Regions from separate parts of the Halomonas sp. McD50-4 genome, predicted to be linked through region 1. Evidence: predicted binding sites of a transcription regulator. Region 1 holds the regulator's gene; each other region holds the start of a gene.
The links. The regulator LexA, encoded in region 1, represses DNA repair genes until DNA is damaged. The targets are predictions, from matches to a motif close to TACTGTNTANNTANACAGTA.
Positions count from the first base shown of each region.

Region 2: a site for LexA is predicted at 1,357-1,376, ahead of recN (DNA repair protein RecN). Genes of this name have one in related genera too.
Region 3: a site for LexA is predicted at 1,611-1,630, ahead of MHM85_RS11420 (PA0069 family radical SAM protein). Genes of this name have one in related genera too.

Region 1 covers NZ_JAKRFG010000010.1:121,272-124,546, forward strand. Annotated here, with positions in the region: gene purU (formyltetrahydrofolate deformylase) at 77-931, shown strand; gene MHM85_RS13105 (energy-coupling factor ABC transporter permease) at 947-1,618, shown strand; gene lexA (transcriptional repressor LexA) at 1,656-2,330, opposite strand; gene MHM85_RS13115 (TetR/AcrR family transcriptional regulator) at 2,580-3,257, shown strand; gene MHM85_RS13120 (L,D-transpeptidase) at 3,235-3,275, shown strand, end outside.
Region 2 covers NZ_JAKRFG010000017.1:18,145-21,419, reverse strand. Annotated here, with positions in the region: gene dnaK (molecular chaperone DnaK) at 1-442, opposite strand, end outside; gene grpE (nucleotide exchange factor GrpE) at 595-1,224, opposite strand; gene recN (DNA repair protein RecN) at 1,424-3,097, shown strand; gene fur (ferric iron uptake transcriptional regulator) at 3,228-3,275, opposite strand, start outside.
Region 3 covers NZ_JAKRFG010000008.1:112,148-115,422, reverse strand. Annotated here, with positions in the region: gene MHM85_RS11430 (cation-translocating P-type ATPase) at 1-251, shown strand, start outside; gene MHM85_RS11425 (winged helix-turn-helix domain-containing protein) at 172-465, opposite strand; gene MHM85_RS11420 (PA0069 family radical SAM protein) at 504-1,583, opposite strand; gene MHM85_RS11415 (isochorismatase family protein) at 1,739-1,996, shown strand; gene MHM85_RS11410 (gamma-glutamylcyclotransferase family protein) at 1,945-2,325, opposite strand; gene pgi (glucose-6-phosphate isomerase) at 2,460-3,275, opposite strand, start outside.

The DNA of each region.
Region 1 (3,275 bases):
ATGCGGCTAAAGCGTTTATCTGCCGTTAGGCAGGTGCTTGGCGAGCGTGCCGTTAAATACGTTAAGAGTGTCTGTGATGTCTCATTATTACCGTTTAGTTGTTTCCTGCCCCGATCAGGTGGGCATTGTGGCGCGTGTCTCAAGCTTTATTGCTCAGCAGGGTGGTTCCATTACCGAAGCAAGCCAGCACTCTGATTTAGAGACTGGTCGCTTTTTCATGCGCTATGAAATTCTGGCGGACTCACTGGGTATGTCGGCGGAAGCGTTGCGCACGGCGTTCGAGCCCGTCGCCGCCGAATTCGATATGCAGTGGTCGTTGGTAGATACGCAAAAGCGTCGCCGTGTGGTGCTCATGGTGTCTAGAGAGTCTCACTGCTTGGTCGACTTGCTGTATCGCTGGCAAGCAGGCGAGCTGGATTGCGATATCGTGGGCGTCATTTCTAACCATGACGATATGCGTTCACTCACGGAGTGGTACGGTATTCCCTATCATCACGTACCGGTCGATCCTACCAACAAGCAGCGGGCATTCGATCAAGTGCAAGAGCAGATAGATGCGGCCCGCGCCGACTGTGTGGTGCTGGCGCGCTACATGCAAATACTGCCGCCTTCCCTTTGCGAACGCTATGCGGGCCGAGTCATCAATATCCACCACAGTTTCCTGCCGTCGTTCGCGGGTGCCAAGCCGTATCATCAAGCTTATGAGCGCGGTGTGAAGCTGATCGGTGCGACCTGCCATTACGTCACCGAAGAGCTGGACGCGGGCCCGATCATCGAGCAGGACATACATCGGGTCAGCCATTGCCACACGCCGACCGATCTCGTTCGCTTCGGTCGCGACGTTGAAAAAGCGGTGTTGGCGCGTGGTTTACGCTGGCACTTGGAAGATCGTGTGCTCATTCACGGCAATAAAACGGTCGTCTTTAGTTAATCTACCGGGGGCGCTATGTCGTTTGCACAGAGCGTATTGGCACCATGGGCGCTGGTGATGACGTGGTTGTTGTCATTGGGCATGGTGGGCTGGTGCATTTGGCTGCGCCCTTGGCAACCGTTGCTCGAAGATAACGCGCTCCAACATCGATGGTTGGCCGCGACGCTTGTCGTCATGCTGTTTTGGCAGCTTCGCGCTCAAGCAGTGGATTGGTTGACGCTTCACCTAGTATTTACGGTGTTAATGACGCTGGTCTTTAAAATGCCGTTAGCGCTGCTGAGCAACGTAATGATCAACGCTGCCATGGTAGCGATTGGACGTAACGAGTGGAACCTTCTTGGGGCGAACGTACTGGTGACTGGCATCGTGCCTGCTATGGTGACAGGCATCGTGTGGCGTCTGGTGGATCGCCGCCTGCCGGATAATTTGATGGTGTTCTTATTCGCCTGCGGATTTTTCGGCGCAGCGCTGTCGACGTTAGGTGGCGGGCTTGTCGCGGTGGCGCTCATCATATTGGCGGGCACGGACCCTGAGGCCGTATATCTCGCTCAAGAGTATGCCCGCTTTTTACCGCTGCTGATGCCGTCGGAAGCCTTCATCACCGGGATGCTGCTCAGCATCTTGCTAGTCTACCACCCAAGTTGGGTGGCCACCTTCAATGACCACCGTTACATCGACTCACAGTAAATACACTTCGTGTAACGGGTCTGACCACGGCCTCAGTTCAGCCGAGCGCTTGTCCGTTTCCGCCCCGAATAACGCCGACGCCGACACCCTCGATATCCAGTTGCTGGGTGCGCAGATCGATCTCGATCGGTGGGAAGTCGGCATTCTCGGCGATCAACGTGACTTGATGGCCCTGGCGTTTAAAACGCTTGACCGTCACTTCGTCTTCTAACCGTGCTACGACGATCTGGCCATCGCGTACGCGATCAGTGCGATGAACGGCCAGAAGGTCGCCTTCCAAAATGCCGACATCTTTCATGGAGAGGCCGCGTACACGTAATAGGTAATCGGCTTTGGGCGTAAAATACTCGGCTGGAAGCGGGCAGTAGCGGTCTATGTGTTCGGCAGCCAAGATTGGACTACCGGCGGCAACTTCGCCAATCACGGGTAGCCCATTGGGTACAGGCTCGGAGGCGGCCGTTGTCGTTGCTGGCACTTCGCTAGGTTCCAGCGCCTCCTGGTTCGGTAGCCGAATTCCCCGCGACGTATTTCGAATGATGCGTATGGCGCCTTTACGCTCGAGCGCACGCAAATGCTCCTCGGCAGCATTTGGAGAGCGGAACCCCAGCGCCTTGGCGATTTCAGCGCGCGTTGGCGGGTACCCCAGGTCACCCATGGTTTTGACGATGAAATCAAATACGTGCTGCTGACGTGCTGTGAGTGGACGAGACATACCAAACTCCAAAACAGTGAAAAGACAGTAGCTACATGTCGGCTTAATCAGTATGTGTTTAAGTATACAGTATGTTGCTCTGTCCAGTACATGGTCCATGACCAACGCCAGTGTAAACGAGTGCTTTGAAAGCTAGGTAAAGAAGGTGCCGCCCATGGACCGTTGGCGAACTGGATAAGTGATTGAGCCTGTCAGACATATGTCATAGTATGCAACGTTGTTTAAAACACCTGTTTTTTGGAGGGCGAGATGGCCCAATCAGATACGGTAACGCGTATATTGGACACGGCAGAGGTGCTATTTGCAGAGCGAGGCTTTGCCGAGACGTCGCTGCGCAATATCACCAGCAAGGCACGCGTCAATTTGGCGGCCGTCAACTACCACTTTGGTTCCAAAAAAGCACTGATTCAAGCGGTGTTCGCCCGCTATCTCGATCCGTTTTCGGCACGTTTTCATACGGCACTGGATGAACTCGAGACGCGCCATCAAGGCCAACCGATTCCTTTGGAAGTGCTGCTTGAGACCATGGCGACCACGGTGTTGGCCGTCCCGGCAGAACGCAATAGCCTGAAAGTGTTCATGAGGCTCCTGGGCCTGGCGTATAGCCAGGCTCAGGGGCATTTAAGGCGTTATATTCAGCAGCAATATGGCGACGTGTTTACGCGCTTCACCGAGCTGGTGCGCCAAGCGACCCCAGACCTGCCGGACGCTGAGCGTTTCTGGCGGCTACACTTTATGTTGGGAACGGTGATATTCACGCTGTCAGGCTTGGATGCCCTTCGCGATATCGCCGCCAAGGATTACCAAGAACAGGTTACGGTGCGGGATCTGGTACGACGCCTGCGGCCCGTCGTGGTCGCCGCCATGAATGCGCCGTTGCCCGCCGCGGTTGAAGAGGGTCACCATGGAAACGCCCAAGCTAGCTGAGCTGCCGCCTACACACGG
Region 2 (3,275 bases), on a different contig from region 1:
CGTTGAAGTAGGCCGGTACGGTGATGACCGCTTCGGTGACCGCTTCGCCGAGATAGTCTTCGGCGGTTTTCTTCATCTTCTTCAGCACTTCCGCGCTCACCTGCGGCGGTGCCATTTTTTTGCCTTTTACTTCTACCCACGCGTCACCGTTGTCGGCTTCGGCGATTTTGTAGGGCACCATCTTGATGTCTTTTTGAACGACATCGTCTTTGAAGCGACGGCCGATCAGACGCTTGATGGCGTAAAGGGTGTTTTCCGGGTTGGTCACTGCCTGGCGCTTGGCGGCCTGGCCTACCAGGGTTTCGCCGTCGTCGGTGTAAGCAATGATGGAAGGCGTGGTACGACCGCCTTCGGCGTTTTCAATGACTTTAGCGCTGTCACCATCGAGCACGGCCACACAAGAGTTAGTGGTGCCCAGGTCGATACCAATAATGCGTCCCATAGCAAAAACCTCGAATTCGGTTGAAACAAAACTGATGTTTTACGCCGCTGTTACTTACTTGGCGTCTGCGGGTTTTCCCGCGGGTTGCCCTTTATTTGGGGGCCGCTTGCCGCATTTCAAGGGCTTTTTTTGCGGCAATGCGTCAACGCGGCTTAATTCGCTTTTTGGCTGACCACGACCATGGCAGGACGCACGAGGCGGCCGTTCAACAGATAGCCTTTCTGCATCACATCCATCACGGTGTTGGGGTCGAGCTCTGGGTTCGGCACCATCGCCATGGCTTCATGCACCTGTGGATCGAAGGGCTCGCCCTGAGGCTCGATGCTTTCGACGCCAAACTTGTTCAGCACGTCGAGCTGCATCTTGAGGGTCATGGAGACACCTTCGCGATGCGCCTCGGACGCATCGTCCTGCATGCTTTCCAGCGCTTTTTCCAAGCTATCCACCACGGGCAGCAGCTCTTTGACGAACTTCTCCAGGGCAAACTTGCGCGCCTTTTCGGCTTCTTGCTCCGCCCGGCGGCGAACGTTCTGAGCTTCGGCAGCAGCCCGCAGCGCTTGGTCTTTGGCTTCCGCCAGGCTCTGCTCGAGCTCTTCTACCTGAGCGGCCAGCACGTCGGCTTCGGGGCTGCCAGCGCTATCTTCCAGCGGTGCATCGTCATCGATCAGCCCTTCCAGTTCGCCTTCCACCAACCGCTCTTCGGCAGATTGGTCGGTGACCTCTGCTTCCTGCTCTTGGCGTGCCAGCTCATCTTCCAACGGGGTTTGCGGTTCTTTTGCCATGCCTTGCTCCTGAAATAAGTAACGGTGCCGGTGGCGGCCACCTGAGGTAAGTAGCGGGTGTTAACCACGTATGCAGCCTATATGGGGGCCATCAAAGCCATCTCAAGAGGGGCATTGAAGTGAGTTATCGACTACTGTATAAAACAACAATTATTGGATAAGTATCCAGCTTCTGTGCCGCACCGCCTCAGGAGGCCTTATGCTTACGCAGCTAGCGATCCAAGACTATGCGATCGTTGATCGTCTCGAACTCGACCTCACCCGTGGCATGACCGCTATTACGGGGGAAACCGGGGCGGGTAAATCCATTCTGCTGGGTGCCCTGGGGCTCTGCCTGGGCGAGCGCGCCGATGCGGGTAGCGTGCGCCACGGCTGCGAGCGAACCGACCTCTCCGCCCGTTTCGATATCCAGCACCTGCCCGCAGCAGCCGAGTGGCTCGACGCCCGCGAGCTGCCTGCCGATGAGTGTCTCTTGCGTCGCGTGGTTACTGCCAACGGCCGCTCCAAGGCGTGGATCAATGGCCACCCAGCGACCATTGCCGATTTGAAATCCCTCGGTGAACAGCTAATTCAGATTCATGGCCAGCATGCCCACCAAGCCTTGATGCGGGAAGAGACGCACTTGGCGCTACTGGATGACTACGCCGGGCTTCGCGAAGGCAGCCAGCAGCTCACCGAGACGTTCCGCGAGTGGCGCAGTGCCCGCCGTCGGCTGAAAAAACTCAGTGAAGAGGGCAGCGAAGTCGAGGCCAAACGCCAACTGCTGCGCTATCAAGTCGAGGAGCTGGACCAGTTGGGCCTTGCCGAAGGCGAGCTGCAAACCTTGGAAGAGGAGCAGCACACCCTGGCCCACGCCGAAGAGACCCTGCGTGAAACCCAGTTTGCCGCCGACTGCTGCGAAAGCGATGAAGGAGGCGCGCTGTCGCTTCTCAACCAAGCCTACGCCCACCTGAGCGCGCTGCCCGGCAGCGACAAAGGCACGCTGGCCAATACGCTCACCATGTTGAGCGATGCCCGAATTCAAGTCGAAGAGGCCGCTAGCGAGCTGCACCGATTGGCCAGCACCACCGAACTGGACCCAGAGCGACTGGCGTGGGTCGAGGAGCGCATGGGCGACGTACACCGCATTGCCCGTAAGCACCACGTCGCTCCCGAAGAGATTTGCGCGCTGCATGCCCAACTCAAACAAGAGGTGGCGCAGCTCGAAGCCAGCGATGACGATCTAGAAGCCCTCAGCAGTCAAGTGGCCGAGTACCGCGAGCGTTACCGCAGCGAGGCCAAGCAGCTCACCGAAGCACGTCAGAAGGCCGCCGTGCGTCTGGGCAAAGAGGTGCAGCAGCAGTTGGCCTTCTTGGCCATGGGCAAAGCACGTTTCGACGTGGACGTCACCCCGCGCGAAACGCCTTCCCCCGAGGGCTTGGACCATGTGCAATTCCTGATCAGCGCCAACCCGGGCCAACCCGCCCGGCCGCTCACCAAAGTCGCTTCCGGCGGCGAGCTGTCGCGCATCAGCCTGGCCATTCAGGTGGTGGCGGCGTCGCATTCGACGATTCCGAGCTTGGTCTTCGATGAAGTGGACGTGGGTATTTCTGGGGCAACGGCGGAAATCGTCGGCCAACTGCTACGTAAACTAGGCGAAAACGGCCAGGTGATGACCGTGACCCACCTGCCTCAAGTGGCCGCCCAGGCGCACCAGCACCTGCACATCGAAAAGCGCGCCAAGCGAGACACCACACTCACCCACATGGCGCTGCTGGACGAACGCGGCCGGATCAGCGAGCTGGCGCGTATGCTGGGCGGCGTGACGCTGTCCGACCAAACCCTGGCCCATGCGCGGGAAATGCTCCACGCCAGCCAGCGCCCGCCGCACTGAACCTGACGGTTTTCTCTTCAACGACTCACCGAATACAAAACGCCCCCAGAGCACCGGTGAAACATCACGTGCACTCTGGGGGCATTTATTTCACGGCGCGAGACTTAGCAAACCCGCGCTTGATGAGCCACTATTTGCGATTCGTTGGGCCGCTATCCTGGCGTGTTACGTCAGACCC
Region 3 (3,275 bases), on a different contig from region 1:
GCCGAGTCATGATGCAGAACCTAGTATTTTCGGCACTCTATAACACGCTGGCGCTGGGGCTGGTGATCATCATGGCGGTTCCGCCCTTAGCCGCCGTGCTGGCGATGGCGGCAAGCTCGTTCAGCGTGACGTTAAATGCAGCGCGACTTGCATGGTCAGAGCCTAGCAAGACTAGCGATATCCCAGCGCCTGACCCAAACGCTCCGCATTCGACGTCACCCACTGCGGGTCAATCGCTCCCCACTGTTTAATGGTGTAGTGGCCAATGTTGTGGCGTTCGCCGTCGCTTTTTTCGAACACGCACTCGATATCCAGTTCCCCTAGCGATGTAATGGTGTCCTGTGCGGTGCGTCTGGGCATGCCGGTGGCTTCCATCAGGGCGGGCACGCTGGCCACGCCTTGCTCGATCAAATGAGCCACGTAAAGGCGGCGGTAAAAACTGGATTTCGTTTTGCTAAGCGACATGGAGATAACGTCTTCTTAGTGATGGGTATTCCAGCAGTCTAATCAAATAAATTCCCCTGCGCCCGGGGCGGACGAAAATTACGGGTATTCAACCCCTGATCGGTGCGGGCCTGCATGTTCCACTGGCGGCTAGCACGCTGAAACCGCTGGGCAATCAAATCGGCGAATACCCCTTCGCCTCGAAAGCGCTTCCCAAAGGCCGCCTCGTAGGTTTTACCGCCCCGACACTGGCGCATCAAACTCATTACCTTAGCGGCGCGCTCGGGGTAGTGGGCCTCTAGCCACGCCTCGAATAGCGGCGCGACCTCGTGGGGTAGCCGCAGCAGCATCCAAGTGGCAGTGCGTGCTCCGGCACGGCTCGCGGCTTCCAGAATGCGTTCGATCTCATGGTCGGTCAGGCCAGGAATGATGGGGGATACCAGCGTGCCCACCGGAATTCCCGCTGTATTAAGCTCACGAATCACTTTAAAACGCGCCTGGGGCGATGCCGCACGGGGTTCCAGCGTGCGCTTGAGGTTAGCGTCCAGGCTGGTCAAACTCACGAACACCCGCACCAAGCGATGCTCCGCCATTTCTGCCAGTAGATCGATATCCCGCAAAATCAGCGTGCTTTTCGTCACTAGCGTGACCGGGTGTCGGCACGCCAGCAGAAACTCCAGCAGGCGGCGCGTGGTTTGGTAAGTGGCTTCCAGCGGCTGGTAGCAGTCGGTATTGCCAGAAAGGTTAATGGGACGGCAAACGTAGTGAGGGTGGCAAAGCTCCTCTTTTAAATGCTCCACCAACCCGCTGCGGGCGATCAGCTTGGTCTCGAAATCCAGCCCCGGCGATAAATCCCAATAAGCGTGGGAAGGGCGGGCGTAGCAGTACACGCAGCCATGCTCACAGCCACGGTAAGGGTTGAGCGAGCGGTCGAAGGGCAGGTCGGGCGACTGGTTCCAAGAGAGCGCGCTTTTGCTGGGCTCTTCACGCACTTCCGTTGCCAGCGAGGTGGCGGCCTCTTCCTGCCACCAGCCGTCATCCTCCGCCACGCTGTGGGTAGGGGCAAAACGGTTATGCGGGTCGTAGGTAGCACCGCGCCCTTTATGCACGGTAGTGCGAGAGAGGTCCAAAGATGTCATCTGCCACCTCGTACGTAGCATTGAAATATATGTTCATGCATACAGTATATGAGGTTTTCTCAGCACCGCAACCAAGCGGGCAGTACAGCCACGACAGCGCTGATGGTATTTTGGAAGAAGAGGATGACTTACTGGGATGACGTCAGGGAGAAAGCATGTCCGCGACGACGCATCAGCGTGTAGCGCTGATCATTATCGACATGCAGCAAGGCATGGCGACGGAGGAGGCGGGAGAGCGCAATAACCCGCAAGCAGAAGCCAATATTCAGCGATTGCTGACCGTTTGGCGGCACCGCGATGAGCACGTCGTGCATGTGCGTCATCTTTCCCGCTTACCTAGCTCGCCGTTTTGTAGGTCGTTCTACCACTCTCCGCTCTTGATCAGCCGCGTCGCCTCAACCGTTGGGTTGTAGATATAGCACCAGGCATCGCCATACTGTGTTGCCAGTACCGTCCGATCGTATACGCCTTCTGTGGGGGCCAGGGGCAGGTAATCTTCCAATTCATCGAGCCGCGCTAATCGCTCGGCGTCGATGGCGTACACTTCCACGCTCACACCTGCAGACGGCGTGAGCTTGGCGCCTGGGTAGGGGCCAAGATCGTAAAGCGTGATCCCCGTTAAACGGTCGTGGCCCAGCATGTCAGCGCCGTTTAACCAATGATGATTGCGATGGCCGCGCTTTAACGTGCCGTATACCGCGACTCGCGGGCAGCGCTGGATGGCTTGGTGAAGATGCTGCATGGGTTCACCTTTTCACACTATTCAATAAGCTAAGACGACACGCCGATTTTCGACGGGTGAGCGCCATTCCATAGGCGTTGACCTAAGAGCGCCCTGGCCGCTTGCCAAGGCGCTGTGTCGACTTACCTTTTAACCTAACGCTTTTTCCGCGCCGGTTTTTTATCACTGCTCGCGGGCTCGGCGCTATCGGCTTTGCGCGCGCTGCTGGGGAAGTGGGCACGCACCAGCTCCAAAAGCCCTTGGGTAGACGCGTCGAAGTCGGCGGCGTTGGCGTCGATGCGCTCGCTGATTTCACCGGCGATGCGCTTGCCTAGCTGTACGCCCCACTGGTCGAACGAGTTAATGTTCCAAATCACGCCCTGTACGAACACCTTATGTTCGTAGAGCGCAATCAGCGCGCCCAGGTTTTTCGGCGTTAGCTCGTCGAGCAGCAGGGTGCTGGAGGGGCGGTTACCGGGGCAGCTGTAGGGATCGAGCTGGCTCAGCTCTTTGCTGTCGCCTTGGCTGCCTTCCATAAAGGCGTTGGCTTGGGCCAGCATATTGGTCAGCAGGGCGAAGTGGTGGTCTTCCACGCCCGGTTCCGGCTTGAGCGAAGCGATAAAATCGATGGGCACATAGCGCGTGCCCTGGTGCAGCAGCTGGAAGAAGGCGTGCTGGCCGTTGGAGCCGGTTTGGCCCCATACAATCGGGCCGGTTTTGTAGTTCACCGGGTGGCCGAAAATATCCACCGACTTACCGTTGGACTCCATGTCCAGCTGCTGCAGGAAAGAAGGCAACTGGTTCAGCGCTTGGTCGTAGGGCACGATGGCCTGGGTTTCCGCGCCAATGAAGTTGATGTACCAAATGCCGATCAGCGCCATCAGTACCGGCATGTTCTGAGCGAAAGGCGCTTCGATGAAGTGGCGGTCCATCTCATGGGCGCCTTCCAGCAGCTCGATAAAGCCTTCGAA